DNA from 2 places in the Arthrobacter vasquezii genome. Region 1 is predicted to be linked to the other one. Evidence: predicted binding sites of a transcription regulator. Region 1 holds the regulator's gene; the other holds the start of a gene.
What was found. Region 1 encodes HspR, which represses chaperone genes until heat shock. Its sites were predicted from a motif close to AAGTTGAGTCNNNNNGACTCAACTT; they were not measured.
Positions count from the first base shown of each region.

Region 2: a site for HspR is predicted at 3,668-3,692, ahead of P4U43_RS07200 (Hsp20/alpha crystallin family protein). Genes of this name have one in related genera too.

Region 1 is NZ_JAROKN010000004.1:7,530-14,936, reverse strand. It holds gene P4U43_RS02890 (MMPL family transporter) at 1-364, shown strand, start outside; gene P4U43_RS02885 (alpha/beta fold hydrolase) at 494-1,342, shown strand; gene dnaK (molecular chaperone DnaK) at 1,531-3,405, shown strand; gene P4U43_RS02875 (nucleotide exchange factor GrpE) at 3,408-4,094, shown strand; gene P4U43_RS02870 (DnaJ C-terminal domain-containing protein) at 4,246-5,241, shown strand; gene P4U43_RS02865 (heat shock protein transcriptional repressor HspR) at 5,279-5,701, shown strand; gene P4U43_RS02860 (hypothetical protein) at 5,758-6,363, shown strand; gene P4U43_RS02855 (PspA/IM30 family protein) at 6,369-7,061, shown strand; gene P4U43_RS02850 (SDR family NAD(P)-dependent oxidoreductase) at 7,114-7,407, shown strand, end outside.
Region 2 is NZ_JAROKN010000012.1:55,568-62,974, forward strand. It holds gene P4U43_RS07175 (FAD-dependent oxidoreductase) at 1-894, opposite strand, end outside; gene P4U43_RS07180 (hypothetical protein) at 924-1,547, opposite strand; gene P4U43_RS07185 (cysteine hydrolase family protein) at 1,607-2,170, shown strand; gene P4U43_RS07190 (hypothetical protein) at 2,183-2,386, opposite strand; gene P4U43_RS07195 (DUF4383 domain-containing protein) at 2,634-3,092, shown strand; gene P4U43_RS07200 (Hsp20/alpha crystallin family protein) at 3,191-3,631, opposite strand; tRNA gene P4U43_RS07205 (tRNA-Val) at 3,808-3,881, opposite strand; gene P4U43_RS07210 (DUF2630 family protein) at 4,020-4,265, shown strand; gene P4U43_RS07215 (flavodoxin family protein) at 4,345-4,953, shown strand; gene P4U43_RS07220 (formate/nitrite transporter family protein) at 5,044-5,883, shown strand; gene P4U43_RS07225 (hypothetical protein) at 5,943-6,191, opposite strand; gene ku (non-homologous end joining protein Ku) at 6,191-7,033, opposite strand; gene P4U43_RS07235 (SRPBCC domain-containing protein) at 7,080-7,407, shown strand, end outside.

The DNA of each region.
Region 1 (7,407 bases):
CATCTTCCTGATGACCCGGGTACGGGAAGAGTCACTGCGCATCGGAACACGGCCTGGAATTCTCCGCGGGCTGGGTGTGACGGGCGGGGTCATCACCTCCGCGGGCGTAGTGCTGGCTGCAACCTTTGCGGCCCTGGGCGTCATCCCGATCCTGTTCCTCGCGCAGATCGCCTTCATAGTGGCATTCGGCGTGCTGCTCGACACGGTGATTGTGCGTTCACTGCTGGTTCCGGCGCTCGCGTACGACATCGGACCGAAAATCTGGTGGCCTTCCAAGCTGGCACAGCACGACGGCGGCACCCACCCAGACCGGCAGTCTGAAACTGAGCAGGAAGGGCGGAAAGAGCCGGCTCACCGGGCGTAGCTGCGGCGGTTGGCGGGCGCAACCTGCACAAATTCTCATTGGTATTGCGGTTGCTACCGGCGAGTAGCTAGCGTCTGTGCGATGCCCGCTCCCGCCCGGGGAGCGTCGATGATACGAAGAGGTTTCACCATGCCGCACCGCCTGTCGACAATCTTTGCCACCGCCGCCCTGCTAGGCGGAAGCCTCGCCGGGGCAGCTCCCGCCGCTGCCGACACCGAGGACATTTCGCCGCCCGGTGCCAACAACTGGTCCTGCACGCCGAGCGAGGAGCACCCTCATCCCGTCATCCTGGTGCCGGGAACTTTCGAGAGCATGGTGAAGAACTGGTCCACGCTCTCCCCGGTGCTGGCCGGACAGGGGTACTGCGTATTCGCCCTTAACTACGGGACCACGAACGGTATTGACGCCACGGGCCCCGTGGCCGATTCCGCAGCGGAACTTGGCTCGTTCGTCGACGCCGTTCTCGCCGCCACCGGAGCCCGGAAAGTTGACCTGGTGGGACACAGCCAGGGCGGCATGATGCCGCGCTATTACATCGGCTTCCTGGGCGGGGCGAAGAAGGTCAACCACCTGGTGGGAATTGCGCCCTCGAACCATGGCACCGAGGGAGTCCTGGTGCCGGCAGGCGAGGACGCGCCCCTCACTACGTCGGATACCAGCTTTCTCTGCCAGGCCTGCGCAGATCAGGAGGCAGGTTCGCCGTTCCTCACCGAACTCAATTCGATTGGCGACACGGTCAGTGGGCCGTCCTATACGGTCATCAGCACCAGATATGACGAGGTCGTGACGCCCTACACGAGCCAATTCCTGGCGGGCCCTGCACGGCAGGTCACGAACATCACCATTCAGGACAAGTGCGCCCTTGACCTGATCGAGCACGACCAGGCACCGAACGATCCGGTAGTGCACAGGCTCGTGACCCATGCCCTCGCCCAGGACGGCCCGGCGGACGCCAAGTTCCAGCCACGCTGCCTCTGACCGTTTGCAGCTGGCTGTAGATGCCCGAGACTGCAGTGCAGGATGCTAGTTGAGTGTTCCTGACTCAACTTCAAATTGACATCCGTGGCGAGCGGAGTACAGTTGAGTGCAGAACGCTCAATCTGGGCGGAATCCCGAATTTCTGGTTGATGGCCACAAGGCCGCCGACTCGCTGAAAGGAAATACGCATGTCACGTGCAGTAGGTATTGACCTCGGAACCACCAACTCCGTCGTTTCCGTGCTCGAAGGTGGCGAGCCCACCGTCATCGCCAACGCAGAAGGCGCCCGCACCACTCCGTCCATCGTCGCTTTCTCCAAGAGTGGAGAGGTCCTGGTCGGCGAGATCGCCAAGCGCCAGGCAGTCAACAACATCGACCGCACCATCGCCTCCGTCAAGCGCCACATGGGAACGGACTGGACCAAGCAGGTTGATGACAAGACTTACACTCCGCAGGAAATCTCCGCGCGCATTCTGCAGAAGCTGAAGACTGACGCCGAGAGCTACCTGGGCGAGAAGGTGACCGACGCCGTCGTCACCGTTCCGGCCTACTTCAATGACGCTGAGCGTCAGGCCACCAAGGAGGCCGGCGAGATCGCGGGCCTGAACGTCCTGCGCATCGTGAACGAGCCCACGGCTGCCGCGCTCGCCTACGGCCTGGACAAGGGCAAGGAAGATGAGCTCATCCTGGTCTTCGACCTCGGTGGCGGAACGTTCGACGTGTCCCTCCTCGAAGTCGGCAAGGACGAGGATGAGTTCTCGACCATCCAGGTGCGCGCAACTTCCGGTGACAACCGCCTCGGCGGCGATGACTGGGATCAGCGCGTCGTCGACTTCCTGCTTGCGCAGGCAAAGGCAAAGGGTGCAGACCTGTCCAAGGACAAGATCGCGCTGCAGCGCCTCAAGGAAGCCGCTGAGCAGGCCAAGAAGGAACTGTCATCCGCCAGCTCGACCAACATCTCCCTCCAGTACCTGTCCGTCACCCCTGACGGCCCGGTTCACCTGGACGAACACCTGAGCCGTGCCAAGTTCCAGGACCTCACCAAGGACCTGCTCGATCGCACCAAGAAGCCGTTCAACGACGTCATCAAGGAAGCCGGCATCAAGGTAGCCGACATCGATCACATCGTGCTTGTCGGTGGCTCCACCCGTATGCCTGCCGTTTCTGAACTGGTCAAGGAGCTTGCCGGAGGCAAGGAGCCCAACAAGGGCGTCAACCCGGACGAGGTCGTCGCAGTCGGCGCAGCACTGCAGGCAGGTGTGCTGAAGGGCGAGCGCAAGGACGTACTCCTTATTGACGTCACCCCGTTGTCCCTCGGCATCGAGACCAAGGGCGGCGTGATGACCCACCTGATTGAGCGCAACACGGCCATCCCCACCAAGCGAAGCGAGACCTTCACCACCGCGGATGACAACCAGCCGTCCGTGGCCATCCAGGTCTTCCAGGGCGAGCGCGAGTTCACCCGCGACAACAAGCCGCTGGGTACTTTCGAGCTCACCGGCATTGCCCCTGCGCCGCGCGGCGTACCGCAGGTCGAGGTGACCTTCGACATCGATGCCAACGGCATTGTGCACGTATCCGCCAAGGACAAGGGCACCGGCACTGAGCAGTCGATGACCATCACCGGTGGTTCCTCGCTCTCCAAGGAAGACATCGACCGCATGGTCCGTGACGCCGAGGAGCACGCTGCCGAAGACAAGCAGCGCCGTGCGGCAGCTGATACCCGTAACGGTGCCGAGCAGCTGGCCTACTCGACCGACAAGCTCATTGCCGATAACTCGGACAAGCTGCCGGAAGAGGTCAAGACGGAGGTTCAGGCTGACGTCGACGCCCTCAAGAAGGCCCTGGAAACCCAGGACAATGATGATGAGGTGAAGGCCGCCTTCGAGAAGCTCCAGGCATCCCAGAGCAAGCTGGGCGAAGCCATCTACGCCCAGGCACAGCAGGAAGGCGCCACCGGTCCCGGTGCTGCCCCAAGCGGTGAGCCGGGCGAAGACGGCACCAAGGCTGACGATGAGGACATCGTAGACGCCGAGGTTGTTGACGAAGACGAGAAGAAGTAGCCATGCCTCACCACGGAAACGAAGAAGAGCATCAGGAGCCGGTCAGCTTCCGGGACAACCGGAAGATCGACCCGGAAACCGGCCAGGTCCGTGGGCAGCAGGATGCCGGCGGGACCGCCGGCTCGGATGACACTGGTTCGGCGCCCTCAGCGGGTGCCGGTCAGGAGTCCGAAGCCCCGACCGACGGCCCTGCAGACGGCCAGGACGCATTGGCCCAGGCGGAAGTCATCCTCAACGAGGCCGGTGGCGGCGAAGAGGTTCCGGCTGCTTCCACCGATGTTGAGGCCGAGCTCCGGAACGACTTCCTGCGGCTGCAGGCGGAGTACGTCAACTACCGCAAGCGCGTGGAGCGTGACCGGGACGTCGCGCGGGACATGGCAGTGATCGGCGTGTTGAATTCGCTGATGCCGGTTCTCGACGACATTGACGCAGCCCGGCAGCACGGCGACCTCGCGGACGGTCCTTTCGCAGCAATCTCCACCAAGCTGGAGAACGCGCTGAAGACCTACGGTCTGTCCCGCATCGATGAGACCGGTGTGGAGTTCGACCCGAACATCCACGAAGCCCTCATCCAGCAGCCCAGCGCCGAGGTCCAGTTCGACAGCGTCAGCCAGATCCTGCGCGTGGGTTACAAGAAAAATGACCGCGTCCTGCGTGCCGCCCAGGTGATCGTCGCAGTTCCGGAGTAGCTGAGCGCGTCCTTTCCCTCCGACCGGGGGCAACGAAATTCCGAGACTCGCAGAGCTCGCTTCGGAATATTGAAGCCCCCTTCCTCGGAGGGAAAGGACGCAACGCTTCCACGAACAGGCAACTTAGAGAGTTATAGAGAGGAGGGGTCAGATGGCCAGTCAGGACTGGGTCGACAAGGACTTCTACAAGATTCTTGGTGTGCCCAAGGACGCCTCCGACGCCGACATCAAGAAGGCTTACCGGAAGCTCGCGCGGAAGCACCACCCGGACCAGAACCAAAGCACCGGGGGCTCTGACAAGATGTTCAAGGACATTTCCGAGGCCTACTCGGTGCTGTCCGACGCTGAGGAACGCCAGCAGTATGACGCGATCCGCGCCATGGGAAGCGGCGCCCGATTCACCGCAGGGGGCCCCGGCGGCCCAGCCGGCGGCGCAGGCTTCGATGACGTCTTCGGGAACCTCTTCGGCCAGTCCGCGGGGCGTCAACGCAGCGGCGGCTTCGGCGGCGGCAGTAACCTGCCACCGGAGTTCGCTGACCTGTTCGGGGGCGCAGGCGGCTACTCGTCCGGCGGCGGTTTTCCGGGCTACCAGACGCCGCCCCGCAAGGGCGCGGACCGCACCGCCAGCACCAGCATCTCCTTCGCAGGGTCAATCCGCGGGACCACCATCGGCCTGCGTGAACCATCGGGCGAAGTCATCGACGTGCGCATTCCAGCCGGCATCCGCGACGGCCAGAAAGTGCGTGTGCGCGGCAAGGGTCAGCCGGGAGCCGCAGGCAACGGGGACCTCATGGTCACCGTCAATGTGAAACCGCATTCCTTCTTCCAGCGCGACGGCGACAACATCCGTGTACACGTGCCGGTCACGTTCCCGGAAGCGACCCTCGGAGCGCAGGTGGAGGTGCCCACCCTGGACGGCGAGAAGGTCACGGTGAAAGTCCCGGCAGGCACTCCCTCGGGAAGGACCCTGCGCGTGAAGGGCCGCGGAGTAAAGACGTCGAAGGCAACCGGCGACCTCCTGGTGACAATTGACATCGTTGTTCCACAAAATCTGAACAAAGACGCCGCAGCCGCAGTGGAGGCCTTCTCGAACGCCACGAAAGACGCTGATCCACGGGTCAATCTTGCCGAGAAGGCGCGGCTCTAAGGTGTGGGAGAGCTAGCCAGCGAAAGGGGAGCGACACATGCCTGTTGACATCAATATGCCCATCTATGTCATCTCCGTTGCGGCGGAGTTGGCGGACATGCATCCCCAGACGCTGCGTCAATACGACAGGTTGGGCCTCGTGATTCCCAGCAGGGCGCCGGGGCGTGCCCGGCGCTACTCACAGCGTGACGTCAATGTCCTGCGTGAGGTGCAGCGGCTCTCCCAGGAAGGCGTTTCGCTCGAGGGCATCAGGCGCATCCTGGAGTTGGAGAACCAGGTCCTGGCACTCCAGCACCGGGTGAGTGAACTCACGGACGAACTCGCCCAGCGCCGGAAGTCCGAGGCCACCCGTGTTTTCGCTGCCGGTCTCGCGGGCGACGTGGTTACCCTCGCCCGCGGGCAGCGTCCCCGCCCGCGCAGCCAGGCACTGATGATCTGGCGCGGCGAGCCAACCCGCTGACCGCTCCGGTGCTTCCCACGTGGCGCAACCTGCAATTCCACGGCACACTTAGATACATGCCTGAATCAGAGTTCGTTGACGCCGCGGAATTCCTGCTGGAGGGTGTTCTCCAGCTTCTCCTCTTCGGGGGTGCCGTCCTGGGAATCCTCGCGATTGGCGCTGCAACCGGAACCTGGTTGATTGTGCGCCGCATCCGTCGCTCAGGAATTCTCCGTCGCCGGATCGAGCGCGGCTCCAGCCGGCTGCGTTCCTTTTCCACGGACGCTTCGGCGCGGGAGCTCGCAAGGCTCCGGCTCCAGCTGGAGCGTTCCACTGGCGCCACGCGCCGTTCAGTTGCCGCCGCCATCGCGCAAGGGTCTCCGACGGGTGATCTGGCGGCAACGGCGGATGACCTCACGCGCGCCGAGGCAGTACTCTGCGAACGCATAGCACTTGCTGAGCGTGAACCTAACCGCGCGCTGCGCGAGGACCTCGCGAACAGCATCGGAGAGCAGGTCAACTCCCTGTGCGAACTGTCGGCCCAGCTGCGCCGTACCTTGCTGGAGGTACACCAGGAAACCGGCAGCAGGCAGCTGGAGCGGGCCACCTCCCGCCTCACCATGGAGATCGGCGCGCTGAAGACCTGGAACGCCGCCTACGGCACCGGCACCCGGCGGGCCTAGCGCCAGTGTCCGTCCGACGCCGCATCTCACGCATCATCGCCTCACGCCGAAACGCCGTTGAACCGGGCGATCCCATCACCGCCCTCGGCGAATCGCAGCGCCAACAGGAAGAGAACCTCGACCGCGCGCGCCGCAGCGTCGCTGACCTCGCCGCAGTCCGCCATCGCGTGGATACCCTTGCCCGGCAAGCAGCTGCAGATCTCGATGCGTGCAACCGGGAAGCGGAACGGGCGGTCGCGAACAACAATGACGACGCCGCCCGGTCAGCCCTGCGCCGCGCCCTGGAAATCCAGAAGAGACTCGAGACACTGACCCGCCAACGCGACGACGTCGATCAGCAGTTCCGCTCGCTGGAGTCAGACCTGTACTGGCTTGAAACCTCCCTGCAGGACAACGCGGTGCGCTACGAATCCCTGAAGGCTCAGCACGGTGCAACCCAGGCAGCGCTGGACGTTCGGGGAGCAGTCTCGTCCTCCGCAGGCAACAGTATGGAAACCGCCCGCGCTGCCCGCGAGGCGGAGCAGGAAGCCCGGCGGCTGAGGCACCGGCAGGCTGCGCAGGAAGAACTCGCCTGGTCAGACCCAACTTCCGGGAAGCTCGAAGACGCCTTCGATGAGCTGGAAGCACGCGAAGCTGCCGAGCAGGAACTCCGCCAGCTGAAGGGTCGGGTGCAGGGAAACCGTCCAGGTTCCGCCTGACAGCCCGGGCACTTCAGGGGGAACCGTCAGGGCCGGTTGTTAGGCTCAGGCAATGGATGATCTCAATGGCAACGGAATCAGCGGCAAACAGTTCCTGGTGGTCGGCGCAACGGGTGAGCTCGGCTCGCGCATCGCGGGGGAGCTGAGCTCCAGGGGAGCTGAACTGACGCTCAGCGGCAGGGACCAGGAGAAACTCGGTGCGCTCGCTGGCCGGCTTGGCGCTCAGTCCATCGCCGCTGACCTCACGCTGCCCGGCGGTCCGGCCGGCATCGTCGATGCGCTTGACGGCCAACCGCTGGACGGCGTGGTGTACGCCGCCGGTGTGGTTGCGTTCGGCGCCTTGGCG
Region 2 (7,407 bases), on a different contig from region 1:
CTGCGTATGCGCCTCGCGCCCAACGGTATGTCCGTTGCCGCCCACGATGAGGTACGGGCGTCCCTCGACCATGGCAGTGCGCAACGTACGCGAGGGAGAGTCAACTGACAGGTACATGCCCTGCGGAATCTCGTCCTGCACGGTAAAAGCAACGGCATAGGAACGGTGTGGCCGCAGGACGGAGAAATGCCCGCCACGGTCCAGGATCGGCGTTCCGGTGGCGATGATGACGCTGGCCGCCGAAATCTCGCCCAGCGAGGTCTGGATGGTGCTCCGCTCGCCCTTGGTGCTGCCGGCCTTCACGCCGGTGACCCGAACGCCCTCGATGAGCTCGCCGGAGTGCTTGCGCAGGTCTGCTGCGAGTGCGGCAAGGACCTCCAGTGGATGTACCTGTGCCTGACCAGCCACGCGCAGCGTACGGGTCACCGGGAACGGGAGCTCCGAGGAGTCTTCAAGGACGGCACTGAGTCCGGAAGTGGCGCATGCGTCCCGTTCCTCGCCCAGGAGGCGGGCGCCGTCGTCCGTGATGGCGTAATTGAAGGCGTCCCGGACGTCATAGCTGACGTTGTTTTCATCGCAGAACCGGAGCAGCCAGCTTTGGCCCTCGCGGTTTGCGGTGACATAGTGACGGGCCAGAGCCGCTCCGTGGTGTTTGATGACCGAGGACAACTGCGTGCCCTGCAGCAGTGAGACTTTGGCCGTGCTGTTCCCGGTAGTCACTGCACCAACCGTTCGCGCCTCCAGGACCGCTACCCGCTGACCGGATCGCGCGAGCAACGTGGCAGTGGTCAGACCGGTGATACCGGCGCCGACCACCACGGAATCGTACTGGCCGTCCGCCTGAAAGGTGTCAACGGGAATGCGCGGTGATGATTCAAGCCAAAGGGACTTCACGGCCAGTTCTCCTTCTGTAGTGCGGTTGATTACCAGTCCAGTTCAATTCCGATGTTGTCTGACGGACCTTCCTGCGCCGTGCCGAGGTAGATTACCTCACCGGTTTCGTCGTCGCGCAGGAAAGTGTGGAAGGTTCCGGGAGTGAGGCTGCCGCTGATCGGCGGGAAGCCCTGTTCGGCGGAGATCCGGTCCTGGAAGCCGACGGCGGGAAGGCCGTCGTCGTTCACAATGAACCAGTCCCACACCGCGCCGGTCGACAGGTCGACCGCGAGAACCGTGCCGGCGGGCCATCCTGCGTCCGGATCCCGGTCTGAACCTGGGATCTGGCGCCCGGCTGAGCGGTCGTACCCGGCGAGGAATTTTCCTGTGTCAGCACGCACCAGGCCAACCAGTAGGGGAAGCCCCGGTGTTCCGGGGGAGAGCGCCGTTGTGTCCCACCATCCGCTGTAGGCAGTCTGCAGCGGGAACACGTCGCCCGGTTCCACGCTCACGGGCAGCGGCTGGAAGTAGGGCGGCGTTGGCGCGGCGGCCGTCTGCGCACTGCAACCCGGAAGAACGACGACGGCGAGCAGCACCGTTACGCCCGGCAGATGCGTCCGCACCGTAATCACCTCCGTGGCGTCAACGCTAGCCCTCGCCGGCCTGCCCCTCAAGGAGGATTCCTAAGTATGCTGTCAAAGAGTTGCAAGGAACCTTCGCAGGGAGGAAGAACATGACGGCTGCACTGCTCATCATTGATATGCAGAAGGCATTTTTTGAAGACGAATCTCTCGGCAATCAGCAGGACTTCCTGGTTGCGGCCTGCAACTCAGCTATCGCGGATGCGCGCGAGGCCGGCATTGCCGTCTATCTCATCCGCACAGAGCACCAGCGGGACAAATCAACGTGGACACTGAGCATGCTCGATGATGATCAGGGTTTCCTTTTCAGCGGCACTGAGCAGGCCGAATTCGTTGATGACCTCGATGTCGAGGGTCTTCCTGAGTTGGTGAAGACGCGCGACAGCGCTTTCTTCGGGACCGACCTGCTGCAGCGCCTGCGCATTCTGGAGGTAGACACGGTGGTCCTCGCAGGGGTTTCAACGCACAATTGCGTGGCCCAGACCGGTGCGGATGCCTACGCGAACAACCTGCGGGTGGTGTACGCCAGGGATGCGGTCGCCTCAACCAACAGTGAGTATGCGCAGAATGTGCTGGGCGTACTGATGGATGAGTACCGTCAGGTTTCCCTCGACGCGAGCGGGATCCGGCAGTTGTTCTCGAAGAAGCGCGCTTAGGCGGTGGACGGATCAGATGCCGATGCTGTAGCCGTCCTCCCGGTGGAACAGCCGACGGCCCGCGCCGTCGTCGGACCGGACCCAGACAACCGAGGAGTCATCGGCGTGATCTTCGAGTACGCCGGAGAACTGGTCTCCCGAGGAGTGCCGAAGGGTTATCTGCTGACCGCGCCTGAGCGTCGAGAAGTCGGCAAGCGAGGAATGTTGCGAGGTCATTGGGGAAAGGCCTTCCTGAGAGTGTGACTAACGCCACACTAAGGGCCGTTCCTGAATGTTTGGTGAATGAAAACTGGGTAATCGCCCAAATGGACGCGAACGTTTATCGAAAAGATAGCTAAGCAAGCTTTCTATTCTGTTCTGCCTGTGGCACGCTGGCAGTACAAATGGCGGGACATACTGTCCATAGCTCGCAAGATCACGTGCCGGTGTCCGCCAGTCCGGCCACCTTAGAGGGGATAGTGCAATGGCATCAACACATTCAGGGTCGGGTGTAGGCACCCGGACAAACATTCAGAAGGCCGCACTCGCGGTAGGAGTGGTCTTCCTCCTGGTCGGCGTGCTGGGATTCATTCCCGGTATCACCAGCAATTACGACACGCTGCAGTTCGCCGGCCCCGAGTCCGAGGCGCAACTCCTCGGCCTGTTCCAGGTTTCGATCCTGCACAACATTGTTCACCTGCTGTTCGGCGTCGCGGGCGTCGCGATGGCAAAGACTGCAACCGGCGCTTACAACTTCCTGCTGTGGGGCGGCGTTATCTACGCGGTGCTCTTCATCTACGGGCTCATCATCCCGCATGATTCGGCAGCGAACTTCGTTCCGCTGGACGCGGCGGACAACATCCTCCATCTGGGCCTTGCCGTCGGCATGATTGCGCTGGCGCTCGCTCTTCGGGACAAGCACCGCACTGTCCGGGACCGGTAGTCCCGGCTCCAACCAACTACAAACAAACAGAACGACGACGGCGGGCCGCAACCTGCCGTCGTCGTTCTGTTTGCGCTGTGCGTAGCTCCGCTGACGATCTAGGCTTCCACAGCCCTGTCCGTCTGCACCGGCTGGGCGTCTTCGCCGGAAACGACCTCGATCTTGCGGGGCCTTGCGCGCTCGCTGACCGGGATGGTCACGCTGAGCACGCCGTTTTCATAGCGTGCCGAGATGGCATCAATGTCAATACCCTGCCCGAGGTTCAGTTGCCGAAGGAAGGATCCGCTTTCACGCTCGCGGGTCAGCCACTTGACTCCCTCTGCGTTCCGCAGGGTGCGCTCGGCGCGGATGGTCAACAGCTGGCCGTCGACGTCAATGTCAACAGATCCCGGATCAATGCCCGGGAGGTCAGCGCTCAGGATGTAGTGGTCACCCTCGCGGTACAGATCCATCGGCATCAGCCGCAGACCCTGGCGGGGATCCAGAAGTGCGCCGGCCACGCGGTCCAGTTCACGGAATGGGTCGAATTTCATTGCCATGATGGTTCACTCCCTGTGAGTCAGTAGTCTTTCTTCGGGTTGAGTCTGGTTCGCTCAACCTGCAAGTAGATTAGCACTCGCAGGAGGAGAGTGCTAATGGTTTATGTTCGCTCTGAACGAACTACTTGGAACACAAAAAAGCCCGCCCCGCATGCTGCGGGACGGGCTATGAACGGTGCCTGCGCGGGGCCTCGATCCCCGGGCCTTCCGCGTGTGAAGCGGATGCTCTACCAGACTGAGCTACACAGGCAAATAGTTCCCAGTCAGTTTAGGTCATTGGCAGACGGATGATGCAAACGCGGGGGTGCGGTAGATATTCGGGCGGACACTAAGTAGCCTGACTATTTGAGGCTATTCCACTTCTCGATGTCAGCGAAGGAGTTTGGCAATGGACGATGAGGACATTCTGGCGCGGATCCAGGCGCTGGTCGACAAGGAACACGAGCTGCGGGGTTCACCCTCGGGTGACGATGCTCCTGGCGAAGATCGACGCAGCAGCCTGCGGCGGGTCGAGGAACAGCTCGACCAGTGCTGGGACCTGCTCCGTCAGCGGCGGGCGAAGGAAGACGCAGGGGAAAGCCCGCAGGAAGCGGAGGCCCGGCCGATCGACCAGGTAGAGGGCTACCGCCAGTAAGCACATCGATTTGGCAGGACACGCCCCGATACCCCGTTGATAAGGGGCGTGTCCTGCCAACTCAACGAAAGGAATCTTCATGGACGACCTCAAAGCATTTGCACTGATCTGTACTCTCACCCCCTCGCCCGATGCCTCGAGCACCGATGTGATGGCCGACCACATCCTTGGCAAGCTCAAGGAGCAGGGGGTAACGACGTCGTCGGCCCGGGTAGTTGACCACAACGTTGCTCCAGGCGTGCAGATCGACATGGGAAACGGGGATGAATGGCCGCAGCTCCGCCAGCAGATCCTCGATGCGGACATCTTCCTCCTGTGCGCACCTATCTGGGTAGGGCACATGAGCAGCCTGGGACAGCGGGTGTTCGAACGGCTGGACGCCGATCTCTCCTCGACTGATGATGACGGCCGGCCCATCATGTACAACAAGGTCGCTCTGACCGCGGTGGTGGGAAACGAGGACGGCGCCCACCATGTCACTGCCGAGATGCACCAGGGCCTGAACGACATCGGCTTCACCGTCGCGGCGCAGGGCGGTGTCTACTGGGTCGGGGAAGCAATGCAGACCGTGGACTTCAAGGACCTGGACCAGGTACCTGATCCGGTTGCTTCCACAATTTCCTCCATGTCCGTGAACGCTGTCCACCTGGCGAAGTCCCTCAAGGCATCTCCCTACCCAGCTCCCTAGCATCGAGTTGGCAGGACACACCCCGAAAGGAGCCCCAAAAGGGGTGTGTCCTGCTCATTGACGGGTACTACAACGGAATAGGCGAGTCGCTTGAACGATCACAAGAACGATCACAAGAACGATGACGAAGCCCGACGGCGGGAACTCGGCGACAATGCGGGCCCGGTCGAGGAAGAGATCGAGGAATCGTTCGACCGCACAGTGGATGAAGGCGCACAGCGCCTGAACCGCACCTTCCCCGACGTACTCATCACCGGGCTCTTCGGAGGCTTTGAAATAGGGATCGGCGTGATCGCCTATCTGGCGGTGCTTCATGAAACCGACAACCACCTGCTCGCGGGATTGGCCTTCAGCGCGGGACTCATTGCGCTACTGCTGGCCAAGAGCGAACTCTTCACTGAGGGATTCCTGGTTCCCATCGCAGCGGTGACCGCCAAGCAGGCGAGCCTTGCGCAGCTCGGCCGGCTCTGGGGCGGCACCCTGGTGGCGAACCTTGCAGGCGGCTGGATCTTCATGCTGATTGCCATGAACGCCTTCCCGCAGTGGGCCGGGACGGTCACCACGTCCGCCGAGCACTACGTCGACGCCGGGTTCAGCTGGGAATCCATCTGCCTTGCGTTGCTCGGCGGAAGCACAATCACGCTGATGACGCGCATGCAGCACGGCACGGAGGAGATGAGCGGAAAGCTGATGGCCGCCGTCGTTGGCGGGTTTGTGCTCTCCGGCCTGCAGTTATTCCACTCCATCCTGGATTCGCTGCTCATCTTCGGCGCGATCCTCGCGGGCGCCGACATCAGCTACCTGGACTGGCTGGGCTGGTTCGGCTACACCGTTGTGTTCAACGTCATCGGCGGAATCCTGCTGGTTACCGCCCTCCGCCTGGTCCGGGACCGCAAACTCGTGGAGCGCGAACGGGAAAAGACGAGTTGAGCTGGCAGGACACGCCCTGAAAGAGTGCTCATAAGGGGCGTGTCCTGTTAACTCATTGCTCAGTTGCGGCGGGCCAGCCAGCCCAGGGTCAGCGTGCCCATGGTCCGGCGGAAGCCGCTGTCACCTTCCGCCAACTCCAGCGCTGCCCACACCATCAGGCATGCCTTGCTCGCATCCGCCAGCGCCTCCCGGTTCTTTTCGTCGAGCGCCATCATCGATGCGACGCCCAGCAGCGCCCATCCCACAATGGGTGCATTGGGCCGCTTGGCTATTGTCTGCTGTCCGAAGTCATTCCTGATGAATCCCATTACGCGCCTTTCTTCGATGCCGACTTTGCGGGTTTCTTGGCCCCCGCGGAGCCCTTCTTCTCACGATTCTTTTCCACACTCCGACGGAGCGCTTCCATGAGGTCGAGGACGTTTCCTCCCTCTTCTTCTCCGGTTTCCCCGAAGGTCTCATCTGTATCGAGGGCCTCGCCCTTCTCGAGTTTCGCCTCGATGAGTGTGCGCAGCTGCTCCTGGTAGTCGTCCTTGAAGTTCTCGGGATCAAAATCCGAGGAGAAAGACTCGACAAGGGCCGCTGACATCTCCTTCTCCTTGGCCGAAATGCGCACCTTCTCATCGAGCGAGGGGAACGTAGCCTCACGCACCTCGTCCTGCCACAGGAGCGTTTGGATCATCAGGACGTCCCCGCGCACCCGCAGTGCCGCCAGCCGCGACTTCTGCCGCAGCGAGAATTGCACGATCGCCGTCCGGTCCGTTTCCTCCAGCGTGCGCCGGAGCAGCACATACGCCTTGGTGGACTTTGAATCCGGCTCCAGGTAATAGGCGCGGTCGAGCATGATCGGATCGATCTGGTCGCTGGGAACAAACTCGACCACCTCGATCTCGCGGCTCTTTTCCACCGGGAGCGAGGCGAGGTCTTCGCTCGTGAGCACAACGGTGCGCTCGCCGTCGTCGTACGCCTTGTCAATGTTTTTGTACTCGACGATCTCGCCGCAGATTTCACAGCGCCGCTGGTAACGAATGCGGCCGCCGTCCTTGTCATGAACCTGGTGAAGGCTGATGTCGTGGTCCTCGGTGGCGCTGTAAACCTTGACCGGCACGTTGACCAGCCCAAACGCTACTGCACCCTTCCAGATGGCTCTCATGTTCCTAGTGAACCAGTGTTGCCCGTGCCGGTCTACGATTGCTTAGGTGAACTCCGAACCGATGGTTACCAAAACGCTCGCCGATGGAGAACCTGCCCTGTGGTTCGAGATGCGCTTCAACGCGCCGGCCCGGGTGTTGTGGAAGCATTTGGTCGACCCTGAGAAGCTCAAGTACTGGTTCCCCTGCCAGCTGGATGTCCTGCCGCGTCCCGGTGCGGTGGTCACCTTCACGTTCCCCGGCCAGAGGCCGATGGAGGGCACAGTCCTGGAGGCTGAAAAGCCGCGGTTGCTCGCCTACACCTGGGACGAGGAAGTTCTTCGCTGGGAAATCGAGGACGACGACGACGGCGGCAGCCTCCTCACGCTCACCAACA